Regions from separate parts of the Arthrobacter sp. NPDC056886 genome, predicted to be linked through region 2. Evidence: riboswitches for the same ligand, from Rfam matches in the RefSeq annotation. Region 2 holds a riboswitch; each other region holds the start of a gene.
What was found. A riboswitch is a leader RNA that binds a small molecule or an ion and turns the genes downstream of it on or off. The one in region 2 is predicted to bind S-adenosylmethionine.

Region 1: another riboswitch for S-adenosylmethionine. It lies ahead of ACFRJ8_RS07735 (aminotransferase class V-fold PLP-dependent enzyme); the one in region 2 lies ahead of ACFRJ8_RS10855 (bifunctional o-acetylhomoserine/o-acetylserine sulfhydrylase).
Region 3: another riboswitch for S-adenosylmethionine. It lies ahead of ACFRJ8_RS17040 (MFS transporter); the one in region 2 lies ahead of ACFRJ8_RS10855 (bifunctional o-acetylhomoserine/o-acetylserine sulfhydrylase).

What each region holds. Positions count from the first base shown of each region.
Region 1 is NZ_JBHUBT010000003.1:432,850-440,764, reverse strand. It holds gene aroA (3-phosphoshikimate 1-carboxyvinyltransferase) at 1-1,016, shown strand, start outside; gene ACFRJ8_RS07745 (ribosome small subunit-dependent GTPase A) at 1,000-2,115, shown strand; gene hisN (histidinol-phosphatase) at 2,193-3,005, shown strand; SAM riboswitch class IV at 3,168-3,281, shown strand; gene ACFRJ8_RS07735 (aminotransferase class V-fold PLP-dependent enzyme) at 3,316-4,770, shown strand; gene ACFRJ8_RS07730 (class I SAM-dependent methyltransferase) at 4,881-5,642, shown strand; gene ACFRJ8_RS07725 (Nramp family divalent metal transporter) at 5,776-7,062, shown strand; gene ACFRJ8_RS07720 (metal-dependent transcriptional regulator) at 7,079-7,795, shown strand; gene ACFRJ8_RS07715 (fluoride efflux transporter FluC) at 7,808-7,915, shown strand, end outside.
Region 2 is NZ_JBHUBT010000005.1:229,680-237,594, reverse strand. It holds gene ACFRJ8_RS10855 (bifunctional o-acetylhomoserine/o-acetylserine sulfhydrylase) at 36-1,352, opposite strand; SAM riboswitch class IV at 1,413-1,528, opposite strand; gene ACFRJ8_RS10850 (VOC family protein) at 1,699-2,337, shown strand; gene ACFRJ8_RS10845 (CPBP family intramembrane glutamic endopeptidase) at 2,458-3,225, opposite strand; gene ACFRJ8_RS10840 (histidine phosphatase family protein) at 3,325-4,005, shown strand; gene hutI (imidazolonepropionase) at 4,060-5,277, opposite strand; gene ACFRJ8_RS10830 (NAD(P)/FAD-dependent oxidoreductase) at 5,289-6,434, opposite strand; gene ACFRJ8_RS10825 (SulP family inorganic anion transporter) at 6,502-7,915, opposite strand, start outside.
Region 3 is NZ_JBHUBT010000009.1:262,505-270,419, reverse strand. It holds gene sfnG (dimethylsulfone monooxygenase SfnG) at 1-895, opposite strand, end outside; gene acs (acetate--CoA ligase) at 892-3,093, opposite strand; gene ACFRJ8_RS17045 (CoA-binding protein) at 3,398-3,823, shown strand; SAM riboswitch class I at 3,921-4,010, shown strand; gene ACFRJ8_RS17040 (MFS transporter) at 4,097-5,458, shown strand; gene ACFRJ8_RS17035 (NtaA/DmoA family FMN-dependent monooxygenase) at 5,520-6,965, shown strand; gene ACFRJ8_RS17030 (acyl-CoA dehydrogenase family protein) at 6,962-7,915, shown strand, end outside.

The sequences.
Region 1 (7,915 bases), on a different contig from region 2:
CGGTGGCGGCACTGCGCCGCGGCCAGTCCCGTTTCGACGGCGACCCGCACGCCCGCAAACGCCCGATGGGCGCCATCATCGAGGCCCTGGCCGGGTTGGGTGTGGCGGTGACCGCACCCGACGGCGGTCCGGCGTCGTCGTTGCCCTTCACCGTCCACAGCACGGGCGAAGTTCGCGGCGGCCACCTCATCATCGACGCCAGCGCATCGTCCCAGTTCGTCTCCGCCCTGCTGCTGGCCGGCGCCCGCTTCACCCAGGGGCTCCATCTCGAACACGTCGGAAAGCCCGTACCCAGCCTGGACCACATCAACATGACTGTGGCCGTGCTGCGCGGCGTCGGCGTGGCGGTCGATGACTCGGTGCCGAACCACTGGATTGTCTCCCCCGGCCCGATCCGCGCCTTTGACCAGCGGATCGAGCAGGACCTCTCCAACGCCGGGCCCTTCCTCGCGGCGGCCCTGGCCACCCGCGGAACCGTGCGGATCCCCAACTGGCCCGCGGCGACCACCCAGGTCGGCGACCTCTGGCGCGGCATCCTGACCGCCATGGGCGCGACCGTGACAATGGATGCCGACACCCTGACCGTCAGCGGCGGCCCGGAGATCAAGGGTGGCGACTTCGACGAGACCAGCGAGCTCGCCCCCACCGTGGCCGCGCTGTGCGCCCTCGCCACCGGCCCCTCACGGTTGAGCGGCATCGCCCACCTCCGGGGCCACGAGACGGACCGGCTCGCGGCCCTCGTCACCGAAATCACCCGCCTCGGCGGCGACGCCGAAGAGACCGCCGACGGTCTCATCATCCGACCGGCCGCCCTGCACGGCGGGGTGCTGCACACTTACGCGGACCACCGCATGGCCACTGCCGGCGCCATCCTGGGCCTCGCGGTGCCCGGGGTGGAGGTCGAGGACATCGCGACCACGGCCAAGACCATGCCCGATTTCCCGCAGCTCTGGGAAGCGATGCTGGCACAGGGACCCGCCGCAGATGAGGACACCGCCGGTGGCACGCAGCACTGATTCCTGGGACGAGTCCGACGTCCGGATCCGTCCGAACAAGAAGGGCACCCGCCCCCGCACCAAGGACCGGCCCAGTTACGAGGACGCCGTCACCGGACGCATCATCACGGTCGACCGCGGCCGCTACACCGCCGTCGTGGGCGAAGGCACCGCCGACGAACGCAAGATCATTGCGGCCCGGGCCCGGGAGCTGCGCCGCAATCCCGTGGTGGCCGGCGACTTCGTCTCCCTGGTAGGGGACGTCACCGGCGAGCCCGACACCCTGGCGCGGCTGGTCAAGATCCAGGACCGCAAGACGCTGCTGCGCCGCAGCGCCGATGACACGGACCCGATCGAACGCGCCGTGGTGGCCAACGCCGACCAGCTGGTGGTGGTGGTCGCCGCCGCCAATCCCGAGCCTCGGACCGGTTTCATCGACCGCGCGCTGGTAGCGGCGTACGACGCCGGCATTGAGCCGCTGCTGCTCGTCACCAAGGCCGACGTCAAGGATCCCGCCGAGCTGTTGTCCAATTATCAGCACCTCGATTTCCCCGTCATCATCTCCAAGACCGCGGACTCCGCCGCTTCCGGCATCGACGCCCGCTCCGACGACGGGCTCTCCGCCCGGCTCGACAAGGACGCCGTGTCCCAGCTGCGCGACTACCTCGACGGCAAGGTCACCGTGATGCTGGGCCATTCCGGCGTCGGCAAGTCCACCATGGTCAACGCGCTGACCGGGGCCGAGCGGGCCACGGGAGGCGTCAACGCGGTCACCGGCCGCGGCCGGCACACGTCCTCCTCCGCGCTGGCGCTCAAAGTCAACGATGCACCGGCCGGCAGCTGGATCATCGACACCCCCGGCATCCGGTCCTTCGGGCTGGCCCACGTGGACCCGGACCGGATCCTCCGCTCTTTCCCGGATCTGGAGCCGGGCACCGACGACTGCGAACGCGGCTGCAAGCACGACGCCACCGCCGTCAACTGCGGCGTCGACAAGTGGGTTGCCGCCGGACATGCCGGGCCCTCCGGACCCGCCAGGCTCGCGTCCCTGCGCCGGCTGCTGGGCACGGACCCGCGGATGGAAGCGCAGGAAACCAAGGAACTGGGCACCGTCTCCTAGCCCGCCCGGCAACCGGGCCTTCGGCATCTGGCCGCGGCCTCCCGGCCGGCAGCCCGGTTTGCCGGTAGTTTGGAACCATGAGCCAACCCGCTTCGAGCTACAACGATGACCTGCGCCTTGCCCATGTATTGGCAGATTCGGTCGATTCCCAGACCATGAGCCGCTTTAAGGCGCTCGACCTTCGGATCGAGACGAAGCCGGACCTGACGCCCGTCACCGACGCCGACAAGTCCGCCGAAGAGGCCATCCGTGGCCAGCTTTCCCGGTCCCGGCCCCGTGACGCGGTCCTGGGCGAGGAATTCGGCAGTTCGGGCCATGGCTCCCGCCGCTGGATCATTGACCCGATCGACGGCACCAAGAACTTTGTCCGCGGCGTCCCGGTCTGGGCCACCCTGATCGCCCTCGTCGATGAGGGCGAGCCGGTGGTCGGCGTCGTCAGCGCGCCGGCACTGGGCAAGCGCTGGTGGGCCGCCAAGGGGGCGGGCGCGTACACGGGCCGCTCGCTCGCCGCCGCCACACGGCTGAAGGTATCCAACGTCTCCAACCTCGAGGACGCCTCGCTGTCCTACTCCAGCCTGGGCGGCTGGAAGCAACGCGGCAACCTGGACGAGTTCCTGGGCCTCACCGAAGAAGTGTGGCGTACCCGCGCCTACGGCGACTTTTGGTCGTACTGCCTCGTGGCCGAGGGTGCCGTGGACATCGCCTGTGAGCCCGAGCTGAACCTCTACGACATGGCCGCCCTGGTGCCGATCGTTACCGAGGCCGGCGGCCGCTTCACCTCGCTCGAGGGCGAGGACGGCCCCTTCGGCGGCAACGCCCTCGCCACCAACTCAATCCTCCACTCAGAAGTTCTCAAGCGGCTCAACCCCGACCTCGACGACCTCCTCTAGGCAACGGCTCAATCGAACAAACGGCGGCGGTATCCCCCATCCAGGGGGTGCCGCCGCCGTTTTGTTCGGCCACAGCGCGATTTGGGACGCGCACGTAACAATCCGCTTCACAATCGGTGGCCGCCTTTTCCCCGGCTGCGCGGATGTCCTACGCTCGATGCAGGTCACGAGTGCCAGCGCTAAACCCCGGTTTGCTGGCCGGCAACCCTCCAGTCGCGGTGGGGTGCCCCGGGTGACGACCTGGCCGGTCCGGAACGGACCCGGCAAGCGCGGATTCCCACCATGTGGGGTCCTGGTCGAGTGAGGTCCCATGACAACTGCCATTTTTCCCGCTGCCCCCGAATTTCACGCCACAACCGAGGGCGCGCGGCCTGATGGTCGGCATGCCCTCGCGGGCCGCCCGCTGGCCGCCGTCACCGGGGCCGAAATCCAGGCCCCGCTGATCACCGGCGGCCACGCCCGCTACGCCAATCTCGACTACGGTGCCTCCGCCCCGGCCCTGTCTGTGGTCTCGGCCTACTTGAACGAAATCCTGCCGTACTACGCGAGCGTGCACCGCGGCGCCGGCTATGCATCGCAGATCAGCACCTCCGTCTACGAGAACGCCCGGGACATCGTGCGGGACTTCGTGGGCGGCCGGCCGGACGACTCCGTGATCTTCACCCGCAACACCACCGATTCCCTGAATCTGCTGGCCGGCTGCCTGCCGCTCCGTGACGGCCGGCCCACGGGCGAGGTCTTGTATCTCGACATCGAGCACCACGCCAACCTCCTGCCCTGGCAGAATGTCCCGCACCGCAGCGTCGTGGCCGCCCCCACCCTCGCGGCCACCGTGGACCGGCTGCGGGACGAGCTCGCGCGCGGCGGCGTGAGCCTGCTGGCCGTCACCGGCGCTTCCAATGTCACCGGGGAGATCCTGCCGATCCGGGCCCTCGCCGCGCTGGCGCACGAGTACGGCGCCAGGATCGTTGTTGACGCCGCGCAGCTGGCCCCGCACCGGCGGATCGACATCGCCACGGACGACGTCGACTACCTCGCCTTCTCGGGGCACAAGCTGTACGCCCCGTTCGGCGCCGGCGTGCTGGTGGGCCGGACGGACTGGCTCGACGCCGGCACCCCGCATCTGGCCGGCGGCGGCGCGGTCCGCGACGCCCGGCTCGACTCCGTCAGCTGGACCACCGGACCCGCCCGGCACGAGGGCGGCTCGCCGAACGTCCTGGGTGCGGCCGCCCTGGCCCGCGCCACCCAGGTGATCGCAGCCCTGAACCCAGAGCAGTGGCAGGCCCACGAGGACGGCATCCGGTCCTTCCTCGTCGAGGGTCTGCAGGGCATCGACGGCGTGACCGTACACCGGATCTTTGCCGATTCTTCCCCTGCTTCTTCGTCCGGAGGCGACCTGCCGGGCACCGGCACCATCGGCGTCGTGAACTTTTCCGTGGAAGGCTACGACGCCGGGCTGGTGGCCGCCTATCTGTCGGCCGAACACGGCATTGGCCTGCGCGATGGGCGCTTCTGCGCCCACCCGCTACTCAAACGGCTCGGTCTGCCCGCCGGCTCCCTGCGGGCCAGCTTCGGCCTCGGCTCGCGGCTGGAGGATGCCGAGCGCCTGCTGGCCGGCCTGCAGCAGTTGCGCCAGACGGGACTCGGCTGGGACTACGTAGTGGACGCCGGCCGCTGGGTGCCGGCGAACGATACCCGCAGCTACCCCCACTGGGCGCCGAACACCCCGGGCACCGCCGGTGCCGCGCCCTGCACGGAGGACTAGGCGTGGAGGTCTAACAGCAGGCTGGGCCGGGCGGGACCAGGACCCGGCGCCGGTGCGGTAAATTCGAAAGGTATCTGAAAACAGCAGGACCTTCCCGAAGGAGATCGCACGTGGCAAGCGGCGGACCCAAGCTCCACGGTGGGCGGCGCCAGGAACTCGGCCAAAGCTTCCAGGACGGCGGGGAGCACTATGAACGTGTCCGTCCAGGCTATCCGCAGGAGTCGGCCGACTGGCTGATCCCGGCGGGGGCCAAGGATGCCGCGGACATCGGCGCCGGCACCGGCAAGTTCACTGCGCTTCTGGCAGCCCGTGGCCTGCATGCGGTGGCCGTTGACCCTTCTGCCGACATGCTGGAGCAGTTGCGCCGCACCCTGCCGGATGTCACCGCTATCGAGGGCAGGGCCGAGGACACAGGCCTGCCGCCGGAGTCCTTCGATCTCGTCACGGTCGCTCAGGCATGGCACTGGTGCGACCCCCGCCTGGCCAGCACCGAGATTGCCCGGATCCTGCGGCCGCACGGCGTGCTGGGCCTCATCTGGAACCAACTGGACACCGCTGTGCCGTGGGTGCACCGGCTCTCGCGCATCATGCACGCCGGGGATGTCCACAAACCACACTTTCGCCCGCCTGTGGGTCCCGAGTTCACCGGGCTGGAGAGCCACCTGACCCGGTGGGAGGATTCCGTCACCACAGCGGACATCCAGGAGCTGACCAAGTCCCGCAGCTACTACCTCGCGGCATCTGATTCCACCCGGGCCAAAGTAATGTCCAACCTCGACTGGTACCTGCACGAACACCTGGGTCATGCCCCAGGCGCGGCGCTCCAATTGCCCTACTTGACCCAGACGTGGCGGGCCTTCCGGATTGCGTAAGGCCAGGGCCGGGGCTTATCGTTTCGGTATGCCTAATAATTTCTTGTAGGCATCCGAAACATTGAACCGGGCGCTTTTCCGGCCGGTGCCGATCATCGCGTCAACGCAGACGCGCCATTCATGGGAGCTGGCAGTGCTGGATGTAAGGGGTCACGAGCAGTCGCCGCAGGACGCGCGCACCCATAAACATCCGGGTGCCCGCAGGGCCCTGATCGGCCTGTTGGGGCCGGCGTTCGTTGCGTCGATCGCCTACGTGGACCCCGGAAACGTGGCCGCCAACCTGACCGCCGGCGCACAGTACGGCTACCTGCTGGTGTGGGTTCTCGTGGCCGCCAACATCATGGCAGTCCTCGTCCAGTACCAATCCGCCAAGCTCGGGATCGTCACGGGCAAGAGCCTCCCGGAGATCCTCGGCGAACGGCTCAAGCCGTTCTGGCGCCGCGCCTTCTGGCTGCAGGCCGAAGTCGTGGCCGCCGCTACAGACCTCGCCGAGGTGGTGGGCGGGGCAATCGCCCTGTACTTGCTTTTCGGACTCCCCCTCCCCCTTGGTGCCGTGATTGTCGGCGCGGTGTCAATGGTCCTGCTCGCGGTGCAGGCCCGGCAGAAACAGCGGCCGTTCGAATTCATCATCATGTTCCTGCTCGGCATCATCACCATCGGCTTCCTGGCCGGGCTGTTCATCAGCCCGCCGGATCCGCGCGCAGCCCTGGCCGGGCTGGTGCCCGGCTTCCAGGGTCCGGACACGGTGCTGCTGGCCGCCAGCATGCTCGGCGCTACCGTCATGCCGCACGCCATCTACGTTCATTCAGCCCTGTCCCGGGACCGGCACCGGCCAGACGAACACCTGCATGTTCCACCTGCGGCCGTCGCGCGCTTGGTCAGGGCTACCCGGTTCGACGTTGTGGCCGCGCTTGCCATCGCCGGACTGGTCAACATCGGCATGCTGCTCCTTGCCGCCTCCACCCTCGGCGGCGAAGAGGGCACGGACACGATCGATGGCGCGCACGCCGCCATCACCGCCAATCTCGGCCCCATCATCGGCGTGATCTTCGCGGTCGGGCTGCTCGCATCCGGCCTGGCCTCGACCTCGGTGGGCTGCTATGCAGGCGGAACCATCATGCAAGGCCTGCTCAAGATCAAGATTCCTGTCATGGCCCGCCGCGTCGTGACCCTGATTCCGGCCGTTGTGCTGCTGGCGGTCGGTTTCGACCCCACCTGGGCACTCGTCTTGAGCCAGGTGGTCCTCAGCTTCGGAATTCCCTTTGTCCTCGTCCCGCTGGTGGTACTGACCAGCAACAAGGCCCTGATGGGCCGGTTTGCCGACGGCCCGGCCCTCCGAATCGCAGCCATCATCAGCGTGGTGCTGGTCGTGGCACTTAACCTGGTGCTGCTGTGGCTCACTTTCTCCGGAGGCAGCTGACGGTAGGCTTAGGTCTGTGAAGACCAGTGCGCCCTCCTCCTCGATCGAGGACTACGTCAAGGTCATCTATTCGTTCACCGAATGGCAGCCGAAACCCATCACCTCCACGCAGCTGGCGCAGCGCCTGGGCGTCGCCAACTCCTCGGTCTCGGAAATGGTCCGCAAGCTCAAGGACCAAGGCCTCGTAGACCACAAGCCCTATAGTGCCGTCACGCTCACCAGCGACGGCGTCCGGCTCGCGCTGTCCATGGTCCGGCGGCACCGGTTGCTCGAGACGTTCCTCGTCCGGGAGCTCGGCTACCGCTGGGACGAGGTCCACGATGAAGCCGAGCTCCTTGAGCACGCCGTCTCCGACACCTTTATTGAGCGGATGGCGGCCAAGCTCGGAAACCCTGCACGGGATCCGCATGGCGATCCCATCCCGGCCGCGGACGGCTCCGTGCTGGTGCCCGCCGCCCACCGCCTGAGTGAACTCGACGACGGCCATACCGGCCGGATCACCCGTATCAGCGACGAGAACCCGGAGCTGCTGCGCTACCTCGCGGCCCAGGACATCGACCTCGACGCCGAGGTGGAGGTGGTGGGTCGGAGGCCGTTCGGCGGTCCGATCGTGGTGCGGATCGGTTCCGTCGCGGCACCGCGGGAATTCGACTTTGCCGAGGAAGTCGCCTCGGCCCTCTGGGTCCACAGCGATGCCGCGCACGCAGGCTGCAGCGTCCCCGCCCATGATTGAAACGTGAGCTGAGTGAAAAGCGCGCTGGACGATCGCCGGACCGTGCCGCGCCCCGGCGTACCGGGATGGAAGGCCTGGTCCGCCGTCGCCGTCGGCGGGTTGATCGGAACTGAGCTGCGG
Region 2 (7,915 bases):
GCCGACCGGCCGCCAGGTTTACGTGGCCGTTTTCCTTAGGCGGACTTGGCAGCGCGGAATCCGGCGTCGAGATCCGCGAGGATGTCGTCGATGTACTCCAGGCCCACCGAAAGCCGCACCAGCCCGGGATTCACGCCGGCGATGGTCTGCTGTTCGGGCGAGAGCTGGCTGTGGGTGGTTGACGCCGGGTGGATCACCAGGGAGCGGACATCGCCGATGTTCGCTACGTGCGAGTGCAGTTCGAGGGCATCGACGAACCGCTTGCCGGCCTCGGCTCCCCCGGCGATGTTGAACGCCACGACGGCGCCGGTTCCCTTGGGCCCGTACTTGCGGCCGCGCTCGTACCAGGGGCTGGACGGCAGCCCGGCGTAGGCGACCGAGTCGACGTCGTCCCTCGCCTCGAGCCACTGCGCCACCTTGGTGGCGTTGGCGACATGGCGTTCGACGCGCAGGCTCAGGGTTTCGATGCCCTGGGCGATGAGGAACGCGTTGAACGGGGACACGGCGGAGCCGAGGTCGCGCAGGAGCTGGACGCGGGCCTTGAGGATGTACGAAAGGTTGGCGCCCAGCGCGCCGTCCGCGCCGAGGTCGCGGGCGTAGACCAGGCCGTTGTAGGTGGGGTCCGGGGTGTTGAAGCCGGGGAACCGCTCCGGGTCCTTGCCGAAGTCGAAGTTGCCGGAGTCCACGATCACGCCGGCGATCGCGGCGCCGTGCCCGCCGAGGTACTTGGTGGCGGAATGGACCACGATGTCCGCGCCCCACTCGATTGGCCGGATCAGGTACGGGGTGGAGAGCGTGTTGTCGACGACCAGCGGCACCCCGGCCTCGTGCGCCACACGGGAGACGCCCTCCATGTCCAGGACGTCCTGGCGGGGGTTGGAGACCACTTCGCCGAAGAACAGCTTGGTGTTGGGCCGGACGGCGTCGCGCCACTGTTCCAGGTTGTCCGGGTCCTCCACGAAAGTTACGGAGATGCCGAACTTCTTCAGCGTGTGGGCGAGCAGGTTGTAGGTTCCCCCGTACAGGCTGGGGCTGGCCACCACGTGGTCGCCGGCCTCGGCGATGTTGAGGATCGCGAAGGTCTCCGCCGCCTGGCCGGAGCTGAGCAGCAGCGCCGCGAGGCCGCCTTCCAGGCTGGCCACGCGCTGTTCCACGGCGTCCTGGGTGGGGTTGCCGATCCGGGTGTAGATGGGGGCGAGTTCGGCGAGCGCGAAGCGGTTCGCGGCGCTTTCGGCGCTCGGGAACACGAACGACGTCGTCTGGTAGATCGGCAGGGAACGCGCGCCGGTGGCGCTATCCGGCTCCTGGCCGGCGTGGATCTGGCGGGTTTCGAAGGACCAGGCGTTGGACATTGATGCTCCTCAAAGAACTGGGCACAGCACCGGCGGGACTTGGGGCCCAGACCGGCGCAGGCGCCGCGCTTGCCCTCCAGCGGGCGCCGGACGGCCAGGTCCTCACCCGGGGCACCCCACCGCGATACGAGGGTTGCCGGCCAGCAAGCCGGGGCTGTGCGCTGGCACTCATGACCTTGCCTCAGTGTAGGAATCGCGGCGGAGCCCTGGATAGCTTTGTGACGAAGATGAAGACGGTTGCCATGTCGGCGCCTCCCGTGACACCGCATCGGCCACCCCGGGACATCCCACGACGGTTAGGGGAACCTAAGCTGAGAGGTCCATCACAAAGTGCCAAGATGATGGCATGCGCATGGATCACGTCTCTTACGCCTGTGAACACGATGGCTTGGCAGCCACCACTGAACGTATTGCGTCTGCCCTCGGCGTCGAAGCCGTGAAGGGTGGAGTGCACCCCCGTTTCGGGACACGCAACATGATTATCCCGCTCGCGGGACACAAGTACCTGGAAGTCGTGGAGGTCCTGAACCACCCGGCATCCGACAAGGCCCCGTTTGGCCAGGCAGTCCGGGCACGCTCCGAAGCGGGCGGCGGCTGGATGGGCTGGTGCGTCGAGGTTGACGACCTCGCCCCGTTCGAGGAGCGGCTCGGCCGCGCGGCCGTGAACGGCAACCGGAAGTTTCCGGACGGCCGCGAACTGGTCTGGAAGCAGATCGGTATCCTGGGGCTCATCGCCGACCCCCAGGTGCCCTACATGCTCAAGTGGGAGGGCGACCCGGAACTGCACCCGTCCAACGCCTACGCGAGCGAAGTCAAGATGTCCGCACTGACCATTGCCGGTTCGGCAGCGCGCGTGACGGAGTGGCTGGGCGAGCCGGTGGAAAAGCCGCTGGAAGACGTCGCCGTGAACTGGATCGCGCCGCACGGTACTCCCGGCATCCTCTCCGTCACCTTCGAGACCTCCTCCGGAGCGGTCACGATCTAACGCTCCACCTGCCCCACGCTTCGGCCGCCATCTCTTAGGTGCCAACGATGTCACCTAGGAGACGGCGGCCGAGATCATTTAAGGGCCGGCCCGGGCAGTCAGACCGCGCAGTCCGCCCAGTCAGCCCAGGCCCACGGCCTTGCCGAACAGGCTGAACCCCACAAACGCCACAGTGTCCAGGATGGCGTGGGCGATCACCAGCGGCATCACCCGTTTGGTCCGGACGTAGAACAGGGCGAAGATGACGCCCATTAGCGCGTTGCCGATGAACGGCCCGAACCCCTGGTAGAGGTGGTAGCTTCCGCGGAGCAGGGCGCTGGCGGCGATGGCTGCCGGCACGCTCCAGCCCAGTTTCCCGAGCCGGTCCAGCAGGTAGCCCACCACAATCACTTCCTCCACGATCCCGTGCCTGATCGCGGACAGCACCAGCACCGGCACGGTCCACCAGTATGGGTCCAGGGCGCTCGGGATGATGGCCGTCGTGATTCCCAGCGCCCGGCCGGCGGCGTAGAGCCCCAGGGACGGAATGCCGATCAGCGCGGCGAGCCCCAGACCCTGCAGGAGGTCTTTACCGGGCCGGGCGAAGTCGAAGCCGATCTTTCGGAACGCCGAGGTTCCGCGCTCTCCGGCTGGCCAGTGTTCGGTAAGGAAGTAGATCACCAGTGCCACCGGGACCAGGGCGAAGATGATGTCCAGCATCTGGTAGGTGAGGTCGAAGTATTCGCGCGGGCTCTGCGAACGGTTGAGCGTGGATGTTCCCTGGGCCAGCGGCGCCGTGGTCATCTTGTCCAGCAGCTGCACCAGGGCGTAGATCGCGGACTGCCCCAGCGACAAACCCAGGACGATCAACATTTCGAACCGCAGCCGACGGCGGGAGGGAACCAACATGCTTCTATCTTGCCTGCAGTTGCCGATAGTTTGCTGGTGCCCGCGTGGCGCCGGCCGCGCCGGCACCCCGGCTTTTTGGGAGCCCTATGCTTGGGGATTATGAGTGCGCCCCGGAAAATCATCATGATCCGGCACGGCCAGTCTGCCGCCAATGCCGACACCTCGATCTACAACCGGGTTCCGGACTACCGGATCCCGTTGACGGCGCTGGGCCTGGAGCAGGCCACCGCGGCCGGGGAGGAGGTCCGGCGCCAGCTGAACGGCCGCCCGGTGTGCGTCTATGTCTCCCCGTACCTGCGCGCCTACCAGACCCTCGAGGCGCTCAACCTTGGCCCGCTCGTGGAGCGGGTGATTGAGGAACCGCGCCTCCGAGAACAGGACTGGGCCAACTTTCAGATCGCCGGCGACATCGAGGACCAGAAGGAGCTCCGCAACGCCTACGGGCACTTCTTCTACCGCTTCCGGGAGGGCGAGTCCGGGTCCGATGTGTACGACAGGATTTCCTCCTTCATGGAAACCCTGCACCGGCACTGGTCCAAGCCCAGCTACGCCCCGAACGCGCTGTTCGTGACGCACGGGCTGACCATGCGGCTGTTCTGCATGCGCTGGTTCCACTGGTCGGTGGAATATTTCGAGTCCCTGAACAACCCGGAGAACGCCGAGGTCCGCACCCTGCTGCGGACGGCGCGCGGCAAGTACGAGCTCGACAAGCCCTTCACGCAGTGGGAGAAGCGGCGCGTGGACGAGACTGTCCTCGACGCTCCGCCCATGATCTTCTAGCCAGGACCAGCGGACGGGCTGGCTAGCGGACCGTCTGGCTAACGCACAAGCTGGCTAACGCACGGGCTGCGCCAGGCCGGCCCGCCACACTGCGTGCGTCAGGGGAATGCCGGGCCGGTAGGCCAGGTGCGTGGCCGAAGGCGCGTTCAGCAGGTGCAGGTCCGCGCGGTGTCCGACGGCGATCGAGCCCACCGCGCGTTCGCCGTCGACGTCGTTCCCGGATTCCCGCCCCAGGGCCAGCGCGCCGCCGTAGGTCGCGGCACGCACCGCCTCGTGGACGCTGAGCCGCATCTGCAGCACTGCGGTGGTGACGCAGAACGCCATGGAGCTGGTGTACGACGTGCCGGGGTTGCAGTTGGATGCCAGCGCCAGCTGCACGCCGGCGTCGAGCAGTTCCCGGCCCGGGGCCAGCGGCTGCCGCGTGGATAGATCGCAGGCCGGAAGGCAGGTGGCAACCGTGCCCCGCGGGCCGTTGCCGCCGGCGGCGTCCCAGCCGGACCAGCTGGCGGCCAGGGCGTCGACGTCGGCCGCCGAAAGGTAGTTCACGTGGTCCACGCTCGCGGCGCCGACTTCCACCGCAAGCCGGACACCGGGGCCCTCGCCCAGCTGGTTGCCGTGGACGCGAAGCCCCAGCCCGGCGGCCTTGCAGGCCAGGAGCACCCGGCGGGACTGGTCCTCGTTGAAGGCGCCCTGCTCGCAAAAGACGTCGGCCCAGCGGACGTAGGGCCGGACCGCGGTCAGCATCGGCCCGCAGACCAGCTCCGTGTATTCCTCCGCGTCCATCCCGGCGGGCACGAGGTGCGCGCCCAGGTAGGTCACCTCGTCCGCCACAGTTGAGGCGATGCGGGCGCTGCGGGCCTCGTTCTCCAGATCCAGCCCGTAGCCTGTTTTGGTCTCGAGGTAGGTGGTGCCCTGCGACACGGCCTCCGCCACGCGGCCCATCGCCAGCCGGGTGAGATCGAAGTCGCTCGTGCTCCGGGTGGCGCCGGTGGTGACGGCGATCCCGCCGGCGCTGTAGCTCTGCCCGGCCATCCGGGCCTCGAACTCGGCCGTGCGGTCCCCCGCGAAGATCAGGTGCGTGTGCGAATCGACCCAGCCTGGCAAAAGCGCCCGGCCGCCGGCGTCCACGGCCTCGTCGGCCGCCGGAGCTTCGGCTGCGGGGCCGAGCCAGGAAATCCGCTCCCCCTCGATCACCACCGCCGCGTCGCGGAGGACGCGGTGTTCCGTGTCCTGGGTCATCAGTTCGGCGATGTTGGTGATCAGGGTGCTCATGGATCCATTCTTTAGCGCCGGATGGACCAGCGGGTGGCGGCCAGCGCCTCCGCTGTCCGGGATGCCGGACTGGCCTCGGTGGACGGGGACACAGCCGGGGACAGGGCCGCGGCCGGGTCCCCGGGTCCCTGATCGGCCAGAATCAGGCCGGCGGCCAGTTCCGCAATGGCGGACGAGGTCTGGAAGCCGTACCCGCCCTGACCGGCGAGCCAGAAGAATCCGGTGGCCTCGGCGTCGAACCCCGCCACCGGGACGCCGTCGGCCGCCTCCGTCCGCAGCCCCGTCCAAGCCGTGCGAACGTTCCGGATCCCGAGCGTGGTGATCGCGTTGAGCCGGGCCACGAGCCGTTCGATGTCGCCGGGATAGGGCCGGGCGTCCTCGGGGCCGCTGGGCACGTGCTCAGCGGGCGAGATCAGGACCTGGCCGTTTTTGGGCCGGAAGTAGAAGCTGTCATCGGCCGCCGCCACGAACGGGGAGGCCTCCGGGAGCGGATGGTCGACGTCGACGATCGCCGCGGTGCGCCGGTACGGCTGGAGGCCGAGCTTCTCGACGCCGCTGAGGACTGCGAGCTCGTCCGCCCAGGCGCCGGCGGCATTGACCACGACGGCGGACTGGAAGCCTTCCTGCCCCGCGCCCAGTTCCCAGCCGGTGCCGAGGCGCTGGGCCGAATGGACCCTGGCGCCGGTGATGATGTCCACCCCGCCGGCCTCGGCGCGGCGCCGGTGGTCCTCGAGCAGCACGGGGGCGTTGCAGGCGAAGGATCCGGTGTCCAGGCCGGCGGCGCTGAACGCGTCCGGGACAAGGGCCGGGCACAACTCCAGCGCTTGCGCATGGGTGATCCGGTGCATGTGGCCGCTGGCCTCCGCCCGGACGCTGGCGTCGTCCCCGATCAGCATGAAGCTGCGCGGCGTGAGCACCGGTTCCGGACGTTCGGCATCCTGCGCGGCGATGAGGTCCAGCGTCCGGAGGGTGAGTTCCTGGACCACGGGCGGGCCGTAGCTGGGAATCAGCTGCCCGGCCGAGCGGGCCGAGGTGTGGTAGGCCAGGTTCTGCTCGGCCTCGATCAGGGCGACGCTGCATTGCCCGGCCAGGGTGGAGGCAAGGGACAGGCCGGCGATACCGCCGCCGACAATCACGACATCGTAATGAGCTGACATGGTCCCATCCTTGCAGATTGTCGCGTCAGGCCGCGCCGATACCCGCGCCGGGCCGAGCGGCGGCGTTTCACGGGACAGGGTCCAGGTGGCTGATGCCGGCGGTGGTCACCTGCAGGACCTGGGCCGTGGCTATGTCATAGAACAGCCCTGTCAGGTGCAGCTCGCCGGACCGCAATCCTTGCTGCAGGCTGTGATGCCGCTGCAACTGCTCCAGCTGGACGGCGACGTTGACCATGGCCAGTTGATCCACCTCGCCGTATCCGGCGTTTGCCGCCTCTGCCTGCACCGGATGGCCTGCGCGGAAGGCAGCCAGGCTCGGCCGGGCGTGGTCGAGCCAGGCGTCGACGGCGCCGCGCGCAGTGTCCGGCGCGGTTTTCGGCGCTATTTGCGGCGAGCGCTCCGGCGCGGTTTGAGCTTCGGCGAGCAGGGCGGACATGGCCCCGCAACCAGAGTGTCCGCAGATGACCACGGACTTGACGGAGAGCTCACTGAGCGCGAACTCGAGTGCTGCCTCCACCGAGGGATCGAGACGGTCATGGCCCACGGCGTTACCTACAACGTTGCCCACGTTGCGGACGGTAAAGAGGTCTCCGGGGCCGCTGCTTGTGATCAGGTTCGGCACCAGGCGGGAATCAGCACAGGTCAGGAAGAGCGTGTCCGGGTTCTGGCCTGCGGCCAGTTCCTGCACATGGGGACGGAGCAGGTGCGCGTGGCGGCGGTGGTAGTTGTCCACGCCGGCCAGCACGGGACGCAACGGAGCCGCCGCCTCCGCCGTCGGGCCTGATTGTTCCGCCCGTCCGTGCTGCTGCCAGCTGCGCCAGGGGGCAAAGCCGCCGCGGAGCGCCGACCGTGAATTGCCGCGTGCCGGCGGCCGGTCCTGGGCGGCGCGAAGGGTGGCGGTACCGCTTTCCTCGATCTCCACGGTGCCGCCATTGCTGACGTGGCGTCGGCGCCAGGCGTCAAGGGTGTCATGGACCGGGTGGTCAAGGAAGTCGACCTCCAGCTCGACGGTCACGTGCGATCCTGGCGGGACGGAGGCCAGCACATGGCTGAGGCGGGGAAGTGCCAGGAAGCTGCAGGAGCCGTCGATGACCACCCGCCAGCGCTGTTCGTCCCGGGCGCCGAGGGGCTCCGCGTGGATCCCGGCGCGGACCACCCGCCACAGCACGGCCGCCATGGCCAGGGCGAGCCCGGTCACGACGCCGGCCAGGAGGTTGACGAACACCACGGAAAGGAGCGTGACGGCGTAGACGGCCAGGTCTCCGGTCGCGCGGGCGGTGTTGAAGTCCGCCACCTTCACCAGCCGCACGCCGATGATGATGAGCAGTCCCGCGAGGACGGCCACCGGAACCAACTCGATGACACCGGCAAGAAGGAGGGAGAACACCAAGACCCAGACGCCGTGAAGTATGGCGGACTTGCGGGTCCGCGCCCCCGCCTCCAGGTTTGTTGCGCTCCGGACGATCACCCCGGTGACGGGC
Region 3 (7,915 bases), on a different contig from region 2:
TGGTGGACGCTCCGGCTTCCTGGACGGCAGCGCGGAACCCCTCGACGGCGGGCTTGTGCGCCTTCTCGACGATCTCGCGGAGGGTGTCGCGGGCTTCCTTCTCGGAGTCGCGGGCGATCACGAAGCCGTTGAGACCGAACTTGGGGGCGGGTAGCGAACTTCCGCTCCCGCGTCCGGCAGCTCCGGACGCCGCGACCACGCCGGCGATGTTGTCCTTGAACCCCTCGAGGTCCTTGCCGTTGGAGAAGTACCAGTCGGCCACCCGGCCGGCGGTGGCCTGCGCGGCCGTGGAGTTGCCGCCGAAGAAGATTTCCGGGTGCGCCCGGCCCGGCACGTCCACCGGGGCCGGGTTCAGGGTGAAGTCGGTGATGTTGTAGTACTTGCCGGACTGGCTGTACTCCTGCTCGGTCCAGAGCCCGCGGAGGACCTTGATGAATTCCTCGGTGCGGACGTAGCGCTCGTCGTGCTCGAGCCATTCGAGGCCGAAGTTTTCGAATTCCGCCTTGAGCCATCCCGAGACGATGTTCACGGCGGCACGGCCGTTGGAGATGTGGTCCGCGGTGATGATGAACTTCGCCAGCACGCCGGGGTGCCACATGCCGGGGTGGACGGCGGAGATCACCTTGAGGCGCTCGGTGGCGGCCAGCAAGGCCAGGCTGAACGAGGTGGCCTCGTGCTGCTTGTCCGCGCCGTAGGAGGCGGCGTACCGGGTTTGCGTCAGGGCGTATTCGAAGCCGGAGTTTTCCGCGATCCGGGCCAGCTTCTTGTTGTAGTCGAAGTCCCAGCCGGTGCGCTGTTCGATGGTGGAGACCACCAGGCCGCCGGAGACGTTGGGAACCCAGTAGGCGAACTTGAGCGGTTCGGAAAGTCGGGCGACGTTGCTGATTTCACTCATGAGTGGTCCTTTACTGCCGGGGTATTTCGGGTGCGCAGCACATCCTGGATGTCCGCGATGGATGGTTCGTTCTGGAGCGAGGTGGTGTCCCCGAGCGTGGTTCCTTCGAACAGCTGGGTCAGCAGCCGGCGCATGATCTTGCCGCTGCGGGTCTTGGGCACGTCGGGAACGACGACGACGTCGCGCGGCTTTGCGATCGGACCGATGGCCTTCGCGACGTGCACCTTCAGTGCGGACGCGATGTCCTCGGTGGCTGTCGAATCCTTCAACACCACGAACGCGACGATCGCGTGGCCGGTCTTGGGGTCCGCGACCGGGCAGACGCCGGCCTCCACCACGTCCGGGTGGGACACGAGCGCCGACTCGATCTCGATGGTGGAGAGCAGGTGTCCCGAGACATTGAGGGTGTCATCCACCCGCCCGAGGATCCAGATGTCGCCGTCGTGGTCGTACTTGGCGCCGTCACCGGCGAGGAACCAGCCCTGTTCGGCGTATTGGCGCCAGTACGAATCGAAGTAGCGGCGAGGGTTTCCCCAGACCGTCCGGGCGATCGCCGGGCCGGGGGAGTCCACCACGATGAAACCCTGGACGCCCGGCGGAACCGTATTGCCGGCATCGTCCACGATGCGCGTGCTGACGCCGGGCAGCGGGCGGGCCGCGCAGCCGGGCTTGAACGCGGCGTCCGTCGGGGCGGGGGAGAGTATGGTGGCGCCGGTTTCGGACTGCCACCAGGTGTCCACCACCGGGGCGGTGCCGGCGCCGATGTTGGTCCGGAACCAGCGCCAGGCCTCGGGGTTGATGGCCTCGCCCACCGTGCCGAGCAGGCGGATGGAGGAGAGGTTGTACGTGTCCGGGACGCCGTCCGGGAACCAGCCCATGAGGGAGCGGACCAGGGTGGGCGCGGTGTAGTACTGCGTGACCCCGTAGCGTTCGATGATCTCAAAGTGCCGGCCCGGATGCGGGGTGTTGGGGGTGCCCTCGAAGATAACCTGCGTGGCGCCGTTGGAGAGCGGGCCGTAGAGCTCGTAGGTGTGCGCGGTGACCCAGGCGAGGTCGGCCGTGCACCAGTGCACGTCCTGGTCCCGGAGCGCGGGGTCGGGGTTGCTGAACAGGTGCTCGAAGCTCCAGGACGCCTGCGTGAGGTAGCCCCCGGAGGTGTGGACCAGGCCCTTGGGCTTGCCCGTGGTGCCGGAGGTGTACATGATGAACAGCGGCGTCTCGGCGTCGAACGCCTCCGCTTCATGGACGTCGGAGGCGGTCCCGACGGCGTCGTGCCACCATACGTCGCGGCCCGCGGTCATCGGGACGGTCCCGAGCTCATCCACCGGAGTGGTCCGGTTGACCACCAGGACGTGCTCGATCGCGTTATCGCCGGAGACGGCGGCATCCGCGTTGTCCTTGACCGGCACGGCGGTGCCGCGGCGGAACTGGCCGTCGGTGGTGACCAAGAGTTTGGCGCCGGTGTCCTCCACCCGGAACCTCAAAGCCTCGGCGGAGAAGCCGCCGAAGACCAAGGAATGGATGGCGCCGATGCGGGCCACGGCGAGGGTGATGATCACGGTTTCGGGGATGACCGGGAGGTAGATGACCACACGGTCGCCCTGGGTGATGCCCAGGTCCAGGAGCGCATTGGCGGCCCTGGACACCTCGCGCTGGAGTTCGGCGTAGGTCACGGCACGGCGGTCACCGGGCTCGCCCTCGAAGTGCAGGGCCACCTTGTCCCCGCGCCCCGCCGCTACATGGCGGTCGACGCAGTTGTAGGCGACATTGAGCTTGCCGCCTTCGAACCAGGTGATCTGCGGGCCGGTGCCGGCCTCGACGTCGGCCGGGACGCGGCGGTGCGCGGTGTGCCAGGGCTTGCCGCCGTCGTTGGAGGAACCGGCCGGCAGGTCGGCCCAGTCGAGGCGGAGGGCCTGGGTTTCCCAGAACGCAACCGACTCCGCCTGGACTGTTCCTGCAGTGGGTGTGCCGCTGTGGCGGGGGGTGGTGCTGCGGTGACGCGCCGGTCCGTCGGTGGGGGCGCCGTGCACTGCGCCGTCCGTGGGCTCGGTCAGGGACCATCCCGAAGAGCCGCGAGAGGAGCCGGGCGCGTCACGCAGCCCTGCTTCGATCGCCGTCGCGTCCGAAGTGGTTTGTGGGGATGCCTCGGACGCAGTCCGGGCAAAGGTGGGCAGGGCGGAAGAATTCTCTGGGGTCATTGCAGCACTCCATCGGTCCTGGCAGTAGCACCCTTGGTTCCTCCAGTTCCCTCGAATTTCATCGAAAGAGAGAGGAACAGCTCCGTGGGAATGGTCGTCTCACGTCACCGGGGGTTGCTGCGGCTTCATTGATCCAGGTCTCTCGGCCGCTCGGGATGGTCACTACCTACTAGAACTGAAGTGCAGCATTCCACAAAATCCGCGCCTCCCGCGCTGTAATATTCGTTCACGGCGGCCCGGGGCCGTTGGAATCAGTCATTTATTCGATGATTACCCGGAAAGGTTGCAGGAGTAAGGTTGATGCATGGCCCACGTTAACGATCCGGCAGTCATTGACCGCCTCATGCGAACCAAAGGCACGTGGGCGGTGGTCGGCCTGACCACCAACCAGTGGCGCTCGGCGTACGAGGTCTCCCTGTATGTCCGGGACCGGATGGGCATGGAAATCATTCCGGTCAACCTGCCCGGAGACGACGTTCACGGCGAGAAGGGGTACCGCTCCCTGGCGGAGATCCCCGTGGCGAAACACCCCCTCGACGTCGTGGACTGCTTCGTCAACTCCCAGAAGGTGGGGGGCGTCATCGACGAGGCCATTGCCATTGGAGCCAAGGCCGTCTGGCTGCAGCTGGGCGTCTTCGACGACGCCGCGGTGGAACGCGCCAAGGCCGCCGGGTTGGACGTCGTCGTCAACGAGTGCCCCGCCCGCGAAGGATGGCGCGTGGGCCTCTAGCGGCCCAGGGAAACACGATCAACAGATAGCGAAGAGTCGGTTACAAAATGTGACCGGCTTTTTCCGTATCCCCGCCTGGCCGTGTGAGATGGACTCGTAACCATCCCGAGCGGCTGAGAGATCTGGCTCCGTGACGCCGCAGCAACCCCCTCGTTGAGGACGGTGCTACCGCCAGGACCGATGGAGAAGGCGCCGTCTTCCGCTCGGATTTCCGGCCCTGTCAGCCTGAATCGCGGAGGCAGCGCTTTCCCGGCATACGCCAGGAGACCGCATATGAGTACTGAAACACGCCCGCAGAAAATGACCGGGAAGGTGGCCGTCGCCAGCTTCATCGGCACCACCATTGAGGGCTACGACTTCGTCCTGTACGGCCTCGCCGCGGCGACCGTCTTCGGCCCCCTGTTCTTCGCCCCGGCCGACCCCCTGGTGGGCACGATTGCCGCGTTCGCCACCTACGCCGTCGGGTTCGTTGCCCGGCCCATCGGCGGCGTGCTGGGCGGCCACTACGGCGACAGGATCGGCCGGAAATCTGTCCTCGTGGCCTCGCTGCTCTTGACCGGGCTGGCCACCACCGCAATCGGGCTCCTGCCCACCTACGCCCAGATCAGCTGGGTGGCGCCGGCCCTGCTCCTCCTCCTGCGCGTGATCCAGGGCATCGGCTACGGGGCCGAGTGGGCCGGTGCCGCCCTCATGACCGTGGAACACGCGGCCCCCAAAAAGCGCGGGCTGACTTCCAGCGCCACGCAGCTCGGCCCAACCTCCGGCATGCTCCTGGCCACTGGCGTCCTGCTGGTGCTGGAGAACTCGCTGAGCGATGAGCAGTTCCTGGCATGGGGCTGGCGCGTGCCCTTCGTTGCGAGCCTGGTCCTGGTGGCCGTGGGCCTGGTCATCCGCCTTTCCGTCGAGGACAGCCCGGAGTTCAAGCACGTCCAGTCCGTCCAGAGCGTTGCGGCCCGTCCGGTGCTGGAGAGTTTGAAGACCCACCCACGTCAGATCCTGCTGACCACGGGCCTCCGCATCGCCCAGAACGCCTTCTACTACGTCTATACCGTGTTCATCCTGACGTACCTGACCCAGGTGTCCGGCACCGACCGCAATACCGGCCTAACGGCAGTCCTGATCGCGTCGGCGCTGGGCCTTGTCACCGTGCCGCTCTGGGGCGCGTTGTCTGACCGGTTCGGCCGCCGTTCCGTCTATCTCTTCGGCGCCGTGGCCAGCGCTGCAGCCATCATTCCGTTCTTCTGGCTGCTGGACACGGGCAACATCCTGCTGATCATCCTCGGCGTCGTGGTCGGCCTCAACATCGGGCATGACGCGATGTACGGCCCCCAGGCGGCGTTCTTCTCGGAACTTTTCAGCACACGCGTCCGCTTCAGCGGTGTGTCCATCGGCTACCAGATCGGTTCGGTGCTCGGCGGCGGGCTGGCACCGCTGGTCGCCACGGCCCTGTTGGCCGCCGGCGGCGGAAATCCGGTCTGGGTGGTCGTCTACTTCCTCGCCGTCTCCGCCATCACTATCGTGGCCACCCTCAAGGCACCGGAGACGAAGGACCGCGCCCTTGGCGAAACCGAACTTCCGGGTGAGGCACGTGCCGAAGCGGCCGCTGAAAGCCGGGAACCCGCCGTCGTGCGCTGACCACACCTTTTTCATGAATTTCGCATTGCCATGATTTTTACATTGCAAGGAAAGGGGCCCCATGGCCACCGCTGACACTGCACACCCGGACGGACGGCCCAGGCTGCTGCTGAGCGCCTTCGTCATGAACACCACCAGCCACATCATGGGCGGCCAATGGCGACATCCGGCGGCGCAGCAGCACCGCTTCAACGAACTTGAGCTGTGGACCAGCCTGGCCCGGCAGTTGGAGGACGCCAAGTTCGACGTGATGTTCTTCGCCGACGTGGTGGGACTGTACGGGAACGACGACGGCGGCTGGGCACCGCACGTGCGGCGCGGCATGCAGGTGCCCGCCAATGACCCGCTGATTCTCCTCGGTGCGCTGGCCGCCACGACGCGCAACATCGGCCTGGCGGCGACGTCCTCGGTGGTCCAAAGCCACCCCTTCCAGTTCGCCAGGCAGATTTCAACCCTGGACCATCTCTCCCAGGGGCGTGCGGCCTGGAACATCGTGACCAGCGCGGCGGAGAATGCGCACCGGAACTTCGGCGACGGCCTGGTGGCCCACGATGACCGTTACGCCTGGGCGGACGAATACGTGGCGGCCGCCTACAAACTGTGGGAGGGGTCGTGGGACGACGGCGCGCTGGTCCAGGACAAGGAGAACGGCATCCATGCGGATCCGGACAGGGTCCACAAGATCTACCACCGCGGCCACCGGTACTCCATTGACGGGCCGCACCTGTCCGCACCCTCGCCGCAGCGCACACCCGTGCTGTTCCAGGCCGGGAGCTCCGGGCGCGGGCAGCAGTTCTGCGCCGCCCATGCCGAGGCCACCTTCATGCTGTCCCCGAACCCGGCCGCCGCCGCCGAATACACGGCGTCCGTGCGGCAGCAGGCCGTCGCCGCCGGGCGGCTCGCCGGGGACGTGAAGTTCTTCCAGGGGCTCCACTTCATCGTCGGAAGCACCGAGGCGGAAGCCGCCCGCAAGGCCGCGGAACTGGACGAGTACCTGGATTCCGGGGCGCTGATAGCCCACATCGGCGGCGGGGCCGGGGTGGACCTTGGCGGCCTGGATCTCGATACGCCGCTGGGCGAGTTCCACACCGAAGGCACCCAGGGGCACCTGGACAGCCTGCGCAAATCGGTTCCCGGAGGCAATCCGACCCTGCGTGATGTGGCCAATTTCCGCAGCCGTGCCCACCGCGTCCTGGGGACCCCGGAACAGATCGTGGACCGCCTCGAGGAGTGGCAGGACGCCGGGGTGAACGGCATCAACATCATCAACCAGCTGATTCCGGATTCGTACACCGACTTCATCGAACACGTGCTGCCGGAGCTGCGCCGCCGCGGCCTGGCCCAGCAGGACTACGCGGAAGGCACCCTGCGCGAAAAACTGTTCGGCGCCGGCGACAACGGCGCCGGGCTCAATGACCGGCACCCGGCCCGCAGCTACCGCGGCGCCTTCACCGCCAACTCGGCAACGGCCGAGCAGGCACAGAACGCCTTGGAGGACGCGCGATGAGCGGGGCACTGAAGACAGCTGAGATCTCGGCCGACGCCGCCTACGAGAAACTGGCGCAGCGTTTCCGGACCGTGTTTGCCCGGATTGCCGAGGGGGCGCTCGCCCGCGAGCAGGACCGGGTCCTGCCCTTCGAACAGGTCCGCTGGCTGAACGAGGCAGGCTTCGGGCGGCTGCGGGTGCCTGCCGAACACGGGGGCGACGGCATCGGCTTTGAGCCCTTCTTCCGGCTGCTCATCGAACTCGCCGAGGCGGATTCCTCCGTGGCCCACCTCTACCGCTCGCACTTCGCCTTCGTGGAAACCGTCGGTCTGGAATCCATTGCGTTCCGGAACCGCTGGTATCCGAAGGTGGTGGCGGGCGAGATCTTTGGAAACGCAGCCACGGAAAAGTCCGGAAATGTCCTCGGCACCACCGGAACCAAGCTGACGCGCGACGGCGGGGACTGGCTGCTCAACGGCAGGAAGTATTACACCACCGGCACCATCTTCGCCGAGTGGATTGCCGTCATGGCCAGCACCGAGGGCGTGGAGGGCCGCCAGTACGCCGTGGTCAGCACCACCCAGCCGGGGGTAGAGATCCTCGACGACTGGGACGGCTTCGGCCAGCAGCTGACCGGCACCGGCACCACCATCTTCCGCGACGCCGTCGTTCCCGACGCCAACATCATCCGGCGCTCAGAATCCACCACGCACGAGCCCGCCTTCTTCCAGCTGGTCCTGCTCGCCGTCCTGGCGGGCATCGGCCGGGCGGCGCTGGCCGACGCCCGGATACTGGTCCGCGACCGCAAGCGCACGTTCAACACCGGTTCCGGCGAGCTGTTCCGCAGCGACCCGCTGATCCTGCAGCTGGTGGGCCAGCTCTCCGCCAAGGTCTTCGCGGCGGAGTCCGTGGTGCTGGCCGCGGCCCGGGAGCTCGACGCCGGCGCCGATCCGGACCTGGATCTCACCCCG